DNA from 3 places in the Brevibacillus parabrevis genome. Region 1 is predicted to be linked to each of the others. Evidence: predicted binding sites of a transcription regulator. Region 1 holds the regulator's gene; each other region holds the start of a gene.
The links. Region 1 encodes Rex, which represses fermentation and respiration genes when NADH is low (regulators of the CRP and FNR family bind a similar motif). Its sites were predicted from a motif close to TTGTGAAATATTTCACAA; they were not measured.
Positions count from the first base shown of each region.

Region 2: a site for Rex is predicted at 1,690-1,707, ahead of IRJ17_RS14035 (nitrate/nitrite transporter). Genes of this name have one in related genera too.
Region 3: a site for Rex is predicted at 2,939-2,956, ahead of IRJ17_RS23255 (DUF1641 domain-containing protein). Genes of this name have one in related genera too.

Region 1 is NZ_CP064090.1:4,419,342-4,424,758, forward strand. It holds gene IRJ17_RS20035 (hypothetical protein) at 1-333, opposite strand, end outside; gene IRJ17_RS20040 (cell wall elongation regulator TseB-like domain-containing protein) at 505-984, opposite strand; gene IRJ17_RS20045 (hypothetical protein) at 1,015-1,710, opposite strand; gene IRJ17_RS20050 (amidohydrolase) at 2,088-3,392, opposite strand; gene IRJ17_RS20055 (redox-sensing transcriptional repressor Rex) at 3,408-4,031, opposite strand; gene IRJ17_RS20060 (ComEC/Rec2 family competence protein) at 4,047-4,943, opposite strand; gene dinG (ATP-dependent DNA helicase DinG) at 4,985-5,417, opposite strand, start outside.
Region 2 is NZ_CP064090.1:2,940,447-2,945,863, forward strand. It holds gene hcp (hydroxylamine reductase) at 1-643, shown strand, start outside; gene IRJ17_RS14025 (hemerythrin domain-containing protein) at 802-1,308, shown strand; gene IRJ17_RS14030 (hypothetical protein) at 1,329-1,583, opposite strand; gene IRJ17_RS14035 (nitrate/nitrite transporter) at 1,829-3,358, shown strand; gene IRJ17_RS14040 (Crp/Fnr family transcriptional regulator) at 3,458-4,162, opposite strand; gene IRJ17_RS14045 (hypothetical protein) at 4,364-5,404, shown strand; gene IRJ17_RS14050 (molybdopterin oxidoreductase family protein) at 5,391-5,417, shown strand, end outside.
Region 3 is NZ_CP064090.1:5,045,938-5,051,354, reverse strand. It holds gene obgE (GTPase ObgE) at 1-601, shown strand, start outside; gene IRJ17_RS23265 (PilZ domain-containing protein) at 610-1,272, shown strand; gene IRJ17_RS23260 (hypothetical protein) at 1,799-2,629, opposite strand; gene IRJ17_RS23255 (DUF1641 domain-containing protein) at 3,061-3,510, shown strand; gene IRJ17_RS23250 (NAD(P)/FAD-dependent oxidoreductase) at 3,550-4,728, shown strand; gene IRJ17_RS23245 (hypothetical protein) at 4,892-5,044, opposite strand; gene IRJ17_RS23240 (ACT domain-containing protein) at 5,232-5,417, shown strand, end outside.

The DNA.
Region 1 (5,417 bases):
GAAAATAAACTGGCCGCTTTTCCAAACCTGTGTCATGGCTTCCGACTGATTCGCTACCACGATAGCGACTTGCTTGTCGCCCGCAATATTTTTCGTTCGCGCAACCAGATCGCGATACTCCGCCGGAAATGCCTGCGGATTCGTCACTTTTACATCTATCTGAATTTTATCTTTGCCTACATGAAAATTACTGAGTGTAGCTGATTGCATCTGGCTGACTTCTGTACGGATCGGCTCTTCAATCTCCATCTTCTGATACAAGAACCATCCTCCAAACAGGAGAGCCAGTGTCGCCAGCAAGGACAACCCGATTGCACTTTTTTTCAACTGCACAGCTAGTCCCCCCATATCGCGTTCTCGTTTTCTCTCTTGTCAACGAACCCAGTATATCACATGAGTATATCAATTTTTTATACAGATGTTGGGTGGCATGCCAAACAGGCCTTTTCCAACAAGGAAAAGACCTGTCGCGAGCGTATATACCATCTGGGTCAAAACAAGCAATCAGGTAGGCGACAATACATAAGAAGCGAGCAGGGCGCCACTGAACAAGTCATAGTGCAAGTAATGATAGCGACCGTTTGCATCCTTCACGGTCACTTCCCAAAACTTCTTGTCCTTTTCAAGTCCGGGCACGATATGGGTAATCTCGGACTTCGGAAAAGCCTTGTTTACCGCATCCTCCACATTTTTGCGCGGAACGGCAAGATCCATGCGATCAAACGATACTTTGTCTGCGGTCATCCAGGCTACTACAGGCGTACCGGCTTTGTTCTTCCCGATCACCACGGCATAGCTTTCCGTACCGCGATATTCGTCGATGGATTCGATTTCGGCAATCGTCGTCCTCGTCTGCACCCACTCACGTACGGTCGCATCGAATTGCGTGCGCTCTCCTGCTACGGAAGCAGTCAAATGATAGGCGAATCCCGCGATTGTCAACAACAGCGCGGCGATTACTCCCACGATAATTCTCACTAACACGTTTTTGGTAACTCCTTTATGCGGTTGACATTACAATCGGAAACGAAGCTGGTCCTGTTTGATCCCCGCCACGGTTCTGATTTGCATTTCCAGCTCCAGTTGGCGAAGCGCGCCTGTGTCAGGCTCATACCAGAGCTGATATTCGATGTTGATCCCTTTGGCAAGCTCAGGGGTAATATCAGCGATCGGAAAGGACGGCCCGAGCCACATCGCCAACAAGGATGTCACTTTTTCCGGCGGCACCGTGAGACGATAACCGCTCCAGTCGCTTCCCGAAGTATCGGCGATCGTCTGCGGCTCGACCGATGACAGCACGCTTTGCAACAGGACAGCGTGTTCATACGGCGTAAACAGGGCGTAAGGGAGTGCTGCATGATCCTGAACTTGTCCGTCTATTGTTACGGTAACCGGCTGCTCCTGGTTACGGCTGATGGCCAGCTTGTGCCCGCCGATTTCTCCGTCCAGGCTGAATGTCTCATGCCGATAGCGGCCATTCAGCGCTTGGTCCTGCATGTAAACGAGAAACGAGCGCTCCTCTGACCGAGTCAGCTGTTCCAAAAGTTGCGGCACGGCATACGCCTCTCGTTTGCCAATCAAGCCCTGTTCATTCCCGGCATCGGCAGCTGAACGGTTCCACAAACCAAAAGAGCCGAGCGCCATCCCGAGGCCAAACAGGCCGAGAAAGATCGGGATCAGCCACCATAGCTGTTTGGGCCGGACGTACATCTGGCGTTCCCCCTGTCCCATTTTTGTCATAGCCTATGCTATACGGGAAGGTTTTAGAACGGCACGGAAAACTTGCTAATCATAGCTCGGGGCCAAGCGGTCATACTACTTATACACCCGCAAGGAGGTGAGCGCGTGAAGTCGCCGCAACAAAACGCATCTCCTGACATACTTGGGTTTTTGCTACAAGAATACCGCGTCTCCTGGGCTGGACTGTCTTCTCCCTTGCGTCAACTGTCGCACACACCCACACTGCATTTTCGCCATCATCCCCTGACAGAGCTGTGGCGAAAATGAGCACGGCACGATGTAATACCCAAATTCCCCTACCTACACCTACACTCCCTTACTCCTGTCCCACACCAGACAGGAGCCTTTTACCGTTTCAGCGCAGCGAATACGCGATTGGCTTCGTAGATGGCACGCTCTTCGTCGATGGTGAGCAGCTTGTGGTTGCGCATCAGGAACTTGCCCGCAACGATTGTGTCTTTGACATCACGGCCGTTTGCCGCATACACGACATGGGAAATCGGCTCATGGGCAGGATGGAAATGCGCCTGGTGGCTGTCGAGAACGATCAGGTCAGCCTTTTTGCCTACTTCAATGCTGCCGAGCGTATCAGCCTGGAACACACCGTCTGCCCCGTAGCGAGTAGCCATGCGCAGCGCCTCTTCAGCCGGAACGGCTACTGGGTCGTTGTTCACGCCTTTGTGCAAAATCGCTGCGAGCTTCAATTCTTCAAACAGGTTGAGGTTGTTGTTGCTCGCCGAGCTGTCTGTTCCGAGCGAAACGCTCACGCCTTTTGCCAGCATTTTCGGTACAGGTGCTACCCCGCTTGCCAGCTTCAGGTTGCTGACGACGTTATGGGAAACTTTCACTTGATATTTTGCCAAAATGTCAATCTCTTCATCCGTCAAATGCACGGCGTGGGCAACCAGCGTAGGGCGGTTAAACATGCCCAGCTTTTCCAGGTGAGCGACTGGACGCAAACCGTAATCTTTCTCGTTTTGCCCCACTTCCCATGCCGTTTCAGACATGTGGATATGCAGCGGCAAAGACAGCTCGTCCGCTTTTTCAATAATTTGGCTGATAAACTCAGGCGAGCACGTATACGGTGCATGCGGTGCCATCATTACGGTGATACGGCCATCCGCCTGGTTGTGCCATTCTTTGGCAAAAGCGGTCGCATCGCGCAGCTTGGTCTGTCTTTCTTCCTCGGAGCACAGACCGATCATGCCGCGGCACAGGCGGGCACGCATGCCGGATGCATCGACTGCCTTGGCTACTTCGTCCATATGATCGTACATATCGACGAATGTCGTGGTTCCGGTACGGATCATTTCAATCAGGGACAGTTGGGTTCCCCATTTGACAGAATCAGCGGTAAATTGCGCTTCCAGCGGCCACATTTTCTCTTCCAGCCATTGTTGCAACGGCAAATCGTCCGCATAGCCACGCAAAAGCGACATGCCCGCGTGTCCGTGTGTATTGATCAAACCAGGCAGGATGAAGTCGCCTTTTTGGTCGATGACTTCATCGTAGCCTGCATCGGAAAGGTCTTCAGGGGTAGGGCCTACATATGTGATTTTGTCGCCTTCGAACGCGACAGCTCCATCGTGGATAACCTCGTTTTGTTCATTTACCGTAATCACTGTTGCGTGGATGAGGATGGTCTTTTTCATGACTACACTCCATTCTTACGTTAAGTAGTAGGCCAGGCTCTGCAAATTGGAAGTCACATCCGCATAGTGGATGCGCACATCCTTTTTCGCGCGAATTGTCGTAGGAGCAAAATTGAGGATTCCCTTGATACCCGCTTGAGTCAACTGATCACATACGGATTGCGCAGCCGGTGCGGGCACGGTGATAATCGCCAGCTTGATTTGTCTTTGCGCAATCGTGTCCGCCAGCTCATTCAATGGCTGAATCGGGATGCCCGCCACTTCTTTTCCCAGCTTGCCGGGATCGTTGTCAAAAATGGCCGCAATCCGCATGTTATCTTTCAAATAAGCGTTGTAGTTGCTGATCGCATGGCCCAAATGGCCTGCTCCAACGAGCGCGACGCGTATCTCATCCGTCAGCTTCAAAATCTGGCGAATTTTTTCCACCAAGTAATTGACGTCATAGCCAATTCCTTTTTTCCCGAAATCGCCGAATGTTGCCAGGTCTTTTCGGATTTGGGCCGGATTCACATCCAAGTTTTTGCCCATTTGCTGGGAGGAAACAGTAGTTACCTCGTTTTGCTGCAAATAGCTGAGGTAACGCAGATAAATCGGCAGGCGGCGGACGACCGCTTCCGAAATCTTTTCGTGTTTAGCCACGCTCGGTCTTCCCCCCTATTTCTTTTGCTTGAATACCCTGTAATCTTTCCCGTTGGACAAGATCGTGATCGATCCGTCCCGGCCCGTCATATACGTCTCCGCCCACGACTCGCCCAACCGCTCCAGCACCTCGGTCTTGCCCTCTTTTTGCATGTCGCGCTCTGTATTGCTCTGGATGATGGCGACCTGAGGATCAACCCGAGAGAGAAAAGGCTGCGAAGTTCCTTGATTGCTGCCCTGGTCTCCCACTTTCAGCACAGCCGACTTCAACTGCTCGGGATGGCGGGCGAGCAAGCGCTCCTCGGCCTGTTCGTTGATGCCGCTCACAAACAAAAAGCGCAACTGATCATGCGTCAGCGCAAAAACGAGCGAATTGTTTTGCGGCGATAAAAACAGCGGCTCGCTGGGCAGCAATACATCCATCGTGATGTCGGTATCGAGAATCAGTTCCTGGTTCTCCTCGAGTTCTCTTTGCTTCGCGATCTTGTCGTACGGAACGAACTGGCGAATCGAAGGCGCAATCAGCTTGGGCACAATGACGGAATCAATGATGATTTGCTGGTGTAAAAAAGGGAATCCTCCTGCATGTTCAGGCTGATCGTTCGTCAAGACCAGATAGTCCAGGCGCGTCAACTTCGCAGCGGAAAGATGCGCAGCCAAAGCTGGCCAATCTTCCGCGCTGCCCGTATCAATCAGCATGGTTTTCCCGCTCGGCATCCGCACCAGCGTGCTTTCTCCATGAGGAAGCGCCCAGTAAGTGATGACAAGACCCGTAAACTCCGCTTCGTTCTCGGTTGCAAACGGGTCGTCCACCTTAACGGCTTCCTGCAAATGGGTATCGATGGAGCATGAACATAGCAATGCCACACATGCGACGAGAAGCAGCCAGGCCCACTTTTTTTTCCATAACATTTATTTTATCACCTAAATCCCTGCTAGACTATTGCTTCATTTTATGAATCTGGCAGGGATTGCATACGTAAGAACGGTTCAATTCGTTCGCGCAGCGTCGGCCAGGAGCCTGTCTCCACCTGAAACGGCGGGAGCGATTGCAAAAAGGAACGGCCGTAGCGGGATTCGACCACACGCGTATCGAACACGACCACAACGCCCCGGTCCAAATGGTGACGAATCAACCGTCCGACTCCTTGCTTGAACAAAATGACGGCTTGCGGCAGCGCCAGCGACATGAATGCGTTTTTTCCGTCTGCTTTCAAAGCTTCCGCGCGTCCCTGGTAAACCGGGTGGTTGGGCGGCGTGAACGGCAGCTTGATGATAACCAGACTGCTCAGCCACTCTCCTTGGATGTCCACGCCCTCCCAGAAGCTGCTCGTGCCAAGCAAAACGCTTCGTTCCATCGAACGAAACAGACTGACCAGCTTGCTG
Region 2 (5,417 bases), 1.5 Mb from region 1:
GGGCGTGACCAAAATTGAACACGACGATTTTACGCCACTCATCGAACGGGCGCTTGCCTTGCCAAAAGCCCATATCGAATCGGAGCAGACGCTGACGACCGGATTTCATCACGAGACGGTATTGGGAATCGCGCCGGAAATCATCGATGCCGTCAAGGCTGGGCAGATCAAACGCTTTTTCGTCATCGCCGGATGTGATGCGCCAGGCAAAGGCGGCGACTACTATCGGGAATTGGCTACTTCCTTGCCGCCAGAAACCGTCATCCTGACAACTTCCTGTGGCAAGTTCCGCTTCAACGATGTGGATTACGGCGTCGTTCCGGGCACCAATATTCCGCGCTACATCGATCTGGGGCAGTGCAACAATTCCGGTTCTACAGTCAAGATCGCGACAGCGCTGGCGGAAGCGTTTGGCTGCGGGGTCAATGAATTGCCTGTGAGCATCGTCCTCTCCTGGTTTGAGCAAAAGGCCGTCGCAATTTTGCTCGGATTGTTCAGCCTGGGCATTCAAGATATCCGAATTGGTCCCAAGCTGCCGGAGTTTATCCAGCCAGGCGTGCTCACCGTGCTTCAAGATTTGTTCCGGATCAAATTGATTGGCGATGCCCAAGAAGACATGAAAGAAATGCTCGGCGTGCATTAATGGCAGGAAAAGATGGCTGTCCCTTGTGGGGCGGTCATTTTTCTTTGTTTGCCGAAAAAAGGAGGGGGCGCAAGGGGGAAGGTGTGACGTACTTAACAGCGTCTCCCCCTCTTTTCCATTACAGTAGATTTGTGAAAAGAAAAGGGAGGGGAAGCATGATGCCGTTTGGATGTTCCATGGGAATGACTCCGGAAGAAAACGCTCTTTGTGCCGCTTTAACCCAACTGAAAACAGAACACGGTCCGCTCGTGGAAAAAATGGTGGAACTTCAGCGACTTGCCACACAGTTTGTGGCTGCCGACGCGATTCGCAAAGAAGAATTGCTAACGGAACTGCAAACGAACGCAAACGCCTTTATTGCCGAGCTTGAGCCTCACTCCGCGAAGGAAGAGGACGTATTGTTTACGATGATGGCCAAGTATGTCGGGAGGGAGGCGGGGCCTATTGCCGTGATGGAATACGAGCACGAACAGGCGAAACGCTTTCTGAACCGCTTTTTGGAGGATGGCTTCCCTGACTATTTGCAAAGCGCTGTCGAGGTTTTGCTCCAGCATTTTCAAAAAGAAGAGCAAGTGCTGTTTCCCATGGCCCAACAGCTGCTGAATGAAGAGGAAAAGCAGGAGCTTCTGGAAAAAATCGCGCCGCAACACCCAGAGCGCTTGTGAGCACAGCGAAGGCAAGCCCTCTAGTCAACCAGGCTGTGCTCGATGAATTGCTCTTCAAGCGCTTTCAGATCGTGCGCCCAAAACTTGATGACTTCCAGGGCAATCTGGTGTTGAAGCTCCGCCTTGCTTGTCAGCTGGAGAACCACCTTTTTCCGATAGTCGGAATGGATGCTGTAAAACGTACAGTCTGCCTGCTGTCCCTGGATCGACAGCTGCTTGTAATAGGGAAAGCCGCATAGAAAAAAGACATCTTGTATATCGGCAATTGTCATCATCTCATGTCACCTCGAACTCAGTCGTGCCCCAAGCATAGGTCAAGACGAGCTGAATTGACTGTGCGTACGATCACACGGTTCCAAACGATTTTGTGAATGAGCGCGATTGTGATTTTCCTCACAACGAAGCGTCGAGGATGAGGATAAGGTAAAAAGGGGGATGAGCATTGGGAGTTCGGCCTGACACAGAAACATCCTCGTCTGGCCGACTCCGTTTTTTTCCTAACGAAAAGGAGTGGTGATAGATGGTTCGCAAAATTCAGCTACCCTTGCAAACATTCAGCCTCGTTGCTGGATTCATGGTCTGGGTCATCTTGTCTTCTTTGATGCCGTTTATGAAAGAGGAATTGCAATTGTCAGCAGGACAAATCGCCTGGATTACGGCGATACCTGTCTTGCTAGGCTCCTTGTTGCGTATTCCGATTGGCTATTATACGAATCGCTTCGGGGCGAGACTGCTGTTTACCGTCAGCTTTCTTCTGCTGCTCGTGCCTGTGTACTACATAAGTGAAGCACGTTCGGCGGCGGATTTGATGATCGGAGGGTTTTTTCTGGGGATTGGCGGCGCGATCTTCTCGGTAGGCGTGACTTCCTTGCCCAAATATTATCCGAAGGAAAAGCACGGCTTCGTCAACGGCATTTACGGAGTAGGCAATGCCGGGACCGCGCTCTCCACGTTTTTCGCGCCCATCGTGGCGAAGCAGATTGGCTGGTCGGGCACTGTGAAGCTTTATCTGGGGTTGCTCGTGCTGTTTGCACTCCTTAACTTCGTCTGGGGCGACCGTAAAGAAACGCGGGTTAAGACTCCCGTGATGGAGCAGATCAAAGGGGTTTACCGAAATGAAAAGCTGTGGTTTCTCAGCCTGTTTTACTTTATTACGTTTGGCTCGTTCGTCGCTTTTACCGTCTATTTGCCAAACTTTCTCGTCAGCAGCTTCGGGTTGGATAAAATAGACGCGGGCATGCGGACAGCCGGATTCATTGCGCTGGCCACCATCGCCCGGCCGCTGGGAGGCTGGCTCGGAGATCGCTTCAATGCTTTGAAGGTGTTAATGGTGGTCTTTGCCGGACTGAGCTTGTTCGGGGTCGTTCTGTCGTTCTCGCCGTCGTTGCAGCTGTATTCGATCGGGTGCCTGGCGATTGCTGTCTGCGCGGGAATCGGGAACGGGACGATTTTCAAAATGGTTCCGTACTACTTTTCCAAGCAAGCCGGGATCGTCAACGGGATCGTTTCCGCGATGGGCGGGCTTGGCGGATTTTTCCCGCCATTGATTCTCTCGCTATTATTTAGCCTTACAGGTCACTACGCTATCGGGTTCATGGCCTTGTCCGAGGTAGCGTTAGCCAGTCTGATCCTCGTCTTCTGGATGTACTATCAGGAAAAAATGCAGTTGGCCAAAACGATCGTCGACAACACGGGAGAAGCCATCGTCATCACCGATACGAAAGGGATCATCCGCGATGTAAATCCCGCTTTTTCTGCGGTGACGGGCTACGAGCGTCATGAAGTGGTCGGCAAAAATCCGAAGCTGTTAAAATCCGGGATGCAGGAACCTGGCTTCTACCAGCAGATGTGGCAGCAGATTGCCGCCACAGGCTTTTGGCAGGGCGAAATCTGGAACAGGCGCAAGAGCGGCGAGGTTTATCGCCAATGGCTGACGATCAGCTCGATCCGGGATGAAGCGGGAGACGTCCAGTATTACGCAGGCATGTTTACCGAGTTGACACCACAACAGCTTCAACCAGGCAATCCGGCAGTTTCTGCGACCAGCTAGAAAAAAAGGCAGCCATGTTCGCGTGGCTGTCTTTTTTATACAAAAAAACGCTGCACGCGCTCTCCTGCTTGGAGGAGACAAACGGTGCAGCGTTCGTTGTTACATTTGGCAAATTTCCGGCGGGCAATCGTCACAACAGATTGCTTCTTTCAAATACTCCACATCTTTGATCAACAGGTATCCGTGCGGCATGATCTCGATGACATCCAGCTTTTTCAAATCGGCGAGCATCCGGTTGACGCTTTCGCGGGTGAGGCCGATGAATTGGGCAAGATCGCGATTGGTGAGAGAAAGCTTGATGAGAATGCCGTCCTCTCGTTCTTCTCCGTACGTATTGCTCATGCGGATCAGCGTGGAGTAAAAGGCTCCGATTTTGCCGTTCAACAGCAAGTCGCGGAACTTGGATTGGATTCTCCGGTTCATGATGGCCATCCAGCGCAAAAAGTCGACGCAAAACTCACCGTTTTCCAAGAGCAGCTTCTCCAGTGCGCTCCGCTGGATGACGTTGACCTCGCCCGGCTCGTGCATGGTCGCTGTAGACGTATAAGTAACGCCTGACTCAAAAAGCCCGACCATTCCGACCAGCTCGCCTGGCCCAAATACTTGCAAGGTCAATTCCTTGCCGTCGGCTGTCGCTTTGGTCAGCTTGATTTGTCCTGATTCCAGCAAGTACAACTTATCTGCAACTTCCCCATCGATAAACAGGACGGACTCTGTAGGGGACATTTTTTTCTTCGTGCCGATTTGTGCCAATTGATGAACAAAAGCAGGAGAAACCTGCTCAATAAACGTGAGACTTTTCATGAATCGTTGCACCTCTGCTTTCCTTGCCGCTCTGCTCTCGCATAACCTGCTGCCCCATTATAGCACGGAGATTTTGACAAAGGCGTGTCATCTTCTGGGCGATCGCATGCAGGTGTGAGGTATGTCACTTTGGAGCGCCAGCGGCCTTGTTACAATAAAGCCAACGATCGACAAAGCTTTGTACCAGAGGAGGTTGTTCGCATGGAGCGGGCATTTGCGTCCAAAGTGGCCAGAAGGGCTTTCTATACAGTCTGTGTGTTGTTTTTGGCTTCGTACCTAGGTTCTCGTTTTTTTACCCACATGGATTTTGCCTTGTACGGTTACATGGTGGGAACAGTCGTGTTCATCGGCGGGTTTCTTTATCGGTTCTCGGCTTGGGCTGACCGACCGCCAACGAACATTATCCTGAAAAAAGGGTTGCGGCTGTTGCTGCGCAAAAGCACACCGCAAACGGCAGTGGATCATCTGGCGACCTACCGCTTTATCTGGAATCGCGGCTGGTATCGCTGGACCCAGCACATCCTGCTTGGCTGGGGCTGCATTCTCTCGGCACTGGTGACATTTCCGCTCGTCTTCGGCTGGATGTACTTCACCATGGGGGATAACGGCACCTACACCGTCGTCGGGATGGGCATTGATCTTTTGCAAGTCAAAGCGGATGGCTGGATTGCCTTTTTGTTCTACAACGCGCTTAACATTACGGCGTTCATGGTGATCGCAGGAGTGTGCATGGCGCTGTACCGCCGCTTGAAAAACTGGCAGGCCCGTGCGGAGCAAAGTTTTCTGTACGATTTCTTGCCGCTCTATCTGCTTCTGTTCATCAGCATCACCGGCTTGCTTTTGACGGTGAGCAACCTGTTTCTCCACGGCTTCGGCCATCCGGTGATGAGCATGATCCATCAGTTTTCCGTCATCGTCACCTTGATTTATTTGCCCTTTGGCAAGCTGGCGCACATTCCGTTCCGGCCGATGAGCGTCTTCGCCCGCAATTATCGCGAGCATTATGCCGAGCAGGAAATGAAGCATTGCCAGGTGTGCGGAGAGCGGTTTGTGTCCGCCGAGCAGTCTGGTGACGTGATCGATGTCTTGCAGGAAAACCAGATTCGCTTCGAAACGGCAGAAGGCTTCCATCTTGCGGAGTTGTGCCTGCCTTGTCGCAGAAAATATCGCATCTTCCGTTTTACCGGCATTCCTACCCATCACCGATCGGAGAAAGAGGCGAACCAGCATGCAAAAGGATAAATTTTTCAAGGAG
Region 3 (5,417 bases), 630 kb from region 1:
TCATCAATTCCTGCGCCACGTAGAGCGCACTCGTCTGATTGTCCATGTCATTGACATGGCGGGAGTGGATGGACGCGATCCGTACGAAGACTATTTGCAGATCAACCGCGAGCTGAAGCTGTACAACCTGAAGCTCGAAGATCGTCCGCAAATCGTTGCTGCCAACAAGATGGACGTGCCGGAAGCGGCCGAAAATTTGCAGCGCTTCAAAGAAAAAGTGCCAGGTGTTCAAGTTTTCGAAATCTCGGCAGCGACCCAGCAAGGTGTCAAGGAACTGATGTACGCAGTAGGCGAGACATTGTCCACAATTCCGGACAAGCCGACAGTCGAAGAAGTACAAGAAGTGGAAGAGCGCGTGATGTTCCGTGCGGAGAAAGAGCCGGAGCCGTTTGAAATCACTCGCGACAACGAAGTATTCGTGATCAGCGGTGAAAAAATCGAGAAATTGGTGCGCATGACGAACCTCAACAGCTATGACGCAGCTCAGCGCTTCGCGAGACAGATGCGCAGCATGGGTGTGGACGAGGCATTGCGCAAACACGGTGCAAGAGACGGGGATACCGTTCGGATTGGCAAATTAGAGTTTGACTTTGTGGAGTGACAAACAGAATGATTGATATCCCATCCCTCACCCCTTTTATGGCGGACAAACGCCTCCAACGCGGTGCTTCATTGCCGATGATGATCTCTAGACAGGTCAAATCGCCCATTCAAGTAATGGTTGAGCATGTCAAAAGTAGTTATCTCGTCGTTTCTCTTGAGATGAAGGCCGATGCAAAGGCCGAACTGCTCGGATCAACGGTGCGTGTTCGGTGGGAATCGGATGCGGCGATTAACACGATTGATCTGGAAGTGATTTCGGAAGAAACGATATGGCCTATCAAGCTGTTGGCGATGGTTCCGGTCAGCGTCGGCGTCGAGATTGCCACAAGCCGCAAGCAGGAACCCATTCCGCCCGGGATTGACATTCGCGTCCCGTACAAGGTGATGGGCGCAAGACCGATCGAGGAAAAAGGGGAGGCTGTGCTGCTGAAATTTTCCCCTACACGACTGATACTCGCAACAGAAGGTTATGTGGCAAAAGGGGAGTTTCTCCACCTTTCTTTCACGGTTCCTTCGACTGGGCAAGAAATCGTCATGATGGCAAAAATCGTGGAAAAGACCTTCGAAGACAAGCAGACAGTAATCGAGTTAATTTTTACGGATATCAATGAAAAACATCACCAAGTCATCAAAGATTACTATAAAAAGCTCTCAAAAACGATTTCCTAAGATGTGGAATCCTTGGAAAGAGTAATAAATAATTGAATAAAGCAGTTCAAGGTTTGAGCACGGGAGTAAACCGTTCTCAAACCTTTTAATTTTTAGGAGAAGGCGGGAAATTCTAGCGATTACTGGGGGATATGGCAGCTGAATTTGATGCTGAAAGTATTGTGGTTACTCCAACATAACATCATGGTGTGTTGACATAAGAAGGAAGTGAGCAAAAATAACATCAAAGATGATCGGGTTACAAAATGCGGTAATTAAATCTTTGCCTTCCTTTGTAATCTTTCTAGATATTTTTGTCATCACTTTAGCGAGAAATCATTATCCATCCTTAAAGCAGTAAATATGATTTGTAATATTCACATCATAAAAACTGCATGTCAATTATCGGAACTCAAATAATTGAACATGCAGTCTTAATGAAGGAATACACTTGCCTAAATTGGAGTTGAACAAATATCGATACTTTAAAAAATTCAGTTGTTTTCAATTGAAAATTCTTCTAAAGATTTTATGTTTGGCTCAGGTATCACTTTTCCTTTTTTGTTTCTTTATCTTGGAAAGCCCAATCATTATCTTCTTTAACGAAGACAAATTTATGATTGTCTCCATTTGATTGAGATTTGAAAAGTACGATAATGATTTTCGATTCCTCACCTATAAATAAGCCGGGATAAATGTCCCCATTCTCAATTTCGTTTCCTTCAAAAATGGTCTTATAAATTTTAGAACGTAATGACTGGAGCTCTTTATTACTAAAGCCATCAATTTTCTCAACTTCTCCGAGGTCGTAATATTTCAAATTCTCACTTTCTAAGTTAAATGTTTCAAGTGCATCATCAAATGCAATCTTTATCTTTTCGTTAATTGAGTTATCTACGTATTGCATCCATTTATTTCTATCATTATCGGTAATCATAAGTTTTTCCGACCCAAGTTTAGCTTTGGACTTGTTAGCCGTAAAGGAGACATACTCTTCAGTACTATCCTTTTTGGTATCAATAGTAGGACCGTTATCTTGGTAGATCTCAGCATATGTATCTACACGCCATTTACCGGATTTTTTTTGTGTATTTTTTAAAGTGACAGAAGGCATTCCATTAGATGTATCATAATCATCATCACTTGCAACAACACTTCCATTATACTTTAAAGTACCCTTAACATAGACACCAGTGCCTGACTTAGGGGATCCATCAGTAAATGCTCGGGCATCACCTCTAACAACATAAGAAGTGCTATTAGGGGTATAACTCATAGAGGCGCTAGCAGTAAGGTTTTTCCATGCTGCTGATGCTGATAAGGCACTCGCAAAAATGCAAGTAACTACAAATAAAGAGATAGTTATTTTCTTTTTCATACTTTAAATTCCTCCACATGAAATATTTTACATTTACAACTACAAATTACTATTGTGACTAAAATTTTTCAAGTGAAAAAAATGTGAATATTATTTTTACCTTACTTTATAATTTGTTAAATTCAAGTTGCCCCCTTTTAGATCTCAAAGTTTTTTCCTTTGCTGTTCCCGCGAAGAAGGTATATAGTAGAGTACATAGAGTTCTAAATCGAGCCTGTTCACCTGATGGATTTGTTCTGTGCTTTTTCCTGAATATCACTTTGTGAAATCATGCACTTTTGATTATTCCACGTAGCTGTATCATTCGCTTTGTGAAAAATATTACAAGCACACGTGCTTTTCGGTATTTTGGGAGAATAGCGGCCGTAACTCGTATGAACAGGCATCGAGAATGAAGGCCTCTATTCCAAAGCAAAGGAGGACGTTTTTCCATGTCTCAAACAACCACGCAACAAGCTCAAGCAGAAGTAGCAAGCACAGCTACTCTGGCACCTGAGCAACAAATGGATGTACTCGATCAGTTGATGAAACCAGAAATTCAAGAATCCCTGAATGTATTGGTGGCAAACTTGCCAAAACTGGCCGAGATGACAACTATCCTCACCAAAACGTACGACCTGGTAAACACCGTAGCTAACGATCATGTACTCATCGACGACATCAAGGGCGGTATGGAAGAGTTCGTCAAACCGATTTCCGACAAGGCAAAAGGCATCGCGCAAGCGGCTATTGAAGCAAACGACCGCGCGCACACTGAGGAAACGACCGTTGGCTTGTTTGGCATGCTCAAAATGCTGAAAGATCCGCAAGTGCAAAAAACATTGCGTTTTGCACAAGCATTCCTCGAAGTTTTGGCTGAGCGCCAACAACAAAAACGCTAATTACGATAACCTACGAGAGACAAGGACGGAGGATTAGGCATGGCGAAGCATATTCTCATTCTGGGCGGCGGCTACGGCGGTTTGCTGTCCGCTTTGACTGCACGCAAATACATGACGGCGGAAGAGGCGACGATCACGGTTGTGAACCGTTTCCCTACGCACCAAATCATCACGGAGCTGCACCGTTTGGCAGTAGGCAACCTGTCTGAACAAAACGTGGCACTGCCATTGGAAAGACTGCTGCGTGGAAAAGACATCAACCTGGTGATCGACACTGTTGAAAAAATCGGTCTGGAATCGCAACGCGTCACTTTGACGAGCGGCGAGAGCATCAAATACGATGCACTCGTAGTTGCTCTGGGCAGCGAAACCGCATTCTTCGGTATCCCTGGCTTGCAAGAGTACAGCTTTACGCTGAAATCCGTAGAGGAAGCAAACCGTCTGCGCGCGCACCTCGAAGAGCGCGTAGTGGAATACAGCAAGAGCAAAAACAAAGCCGATGCGACTTTCGTGGTTGGCGGCGGCGGTCTGACCGGCATCGAGCTGGTTGGCGAATTTGCTGACATGCTGCCTGATCTTTGCCGCAAGTACGGCGTAGATTTTGCAGACCTGTCCATCTATTGCGTAGAGGCAGGACCATCGATCCTCGCGGGCTTTGCTCCTGACCTGGTAGAGCGTGCAAAAACTAGCCTGGAAAAACGTGGCGTTCAGTTCCTGACTGGCGTTCCTGTAACCGAAATGAAAGAAACAACCGTTTGCCTGAAAGACGGCAACACCATCGAAACCAAAACAATGGTTTGGACTGGTGGCGTTCAAGGAAATCGCGTAGTGGCTGAGTGCGGCATCGAAGTAAACCGCGGTCGCGCAACTGTGACTGAGTTCCTGCAGTCCACTTCTCATCCGGAAGTATTCCTCGCGGGAGACAGTGCAGTGGTTATGGGGCCAGAAGGCCGTCCATACCCGCCAACTGCTCAATTGGCATGGCAAATGGGTGAAGTGGTTGGCTACAACTTGTTCGCTCACTTCAACGGCTCCAAAATGGACACGTTCAAGCCAGTCTTTTCCGGTACTCTCGGAAGCTTGGGCCGCAAAGATGCCATCGGAACCATCGGTGCAAGCCAGTTGAAGCTGAAAGGCTTGCCAGCTACGCTGATGAAGGAAGCGAGCAACGTGCGCTACCTGACTCACATCAACGGCTTGTCTTCGCTCGCGTACTAAACCAAAAACAACCATACGAACAAGCGTCAAACCCCGGGATACACAAATCCCGGGGTTTTTTTCTTTACAAAACAGCTCGCTCGCTTTTAGCAAGGGAAATGCGCCTGCTTGCGCCTGACCATACGCCTGTGGCCGTTTGCTGAAAAAGCTTGGCCGTTGACGGCTATTTATTGCCGCTCGGGTCCTCGATGATGTTAGGCGATTGCGCCATTTTTTTGCCCCGAAGATCAGAACCGAACTGCTCCAGGCTGCTCGGTTTTCCAGCCGGATGATTGTTGCGGCGCTCCGATTTGTCTGACTTTCCGCGTCCTGCCATTCGTGCTTCACCTCCTCTTTTTCTTGCCGCTTTTAGTGTGTACGAAGATCGACATAGCCATGTAACCCAGGTGAACCGAATATGGTTCCATGAAAAAAGTTGGCGATGAAGGATTGTCACAGCGAGTACTATCCGTTATAATGTCCTCTATGAAGAAACAACTGTTTTTCTCAGGAGGACACAACGCGTGAAACGGGAAGAGAAGTTCTACTTGATACGATCTGACATCTTACCAGAATCAATCGTCAAGACGATCGAAGCGAAAAAGATGCTGGAATCCGGCGAAGTGGACACCGTGAATGAGGCAGTAGATCGAGTGGGACTGAGCCGGAGTGCATTTTACAAATACAAGGACGGGATATTTCCCTTCAAT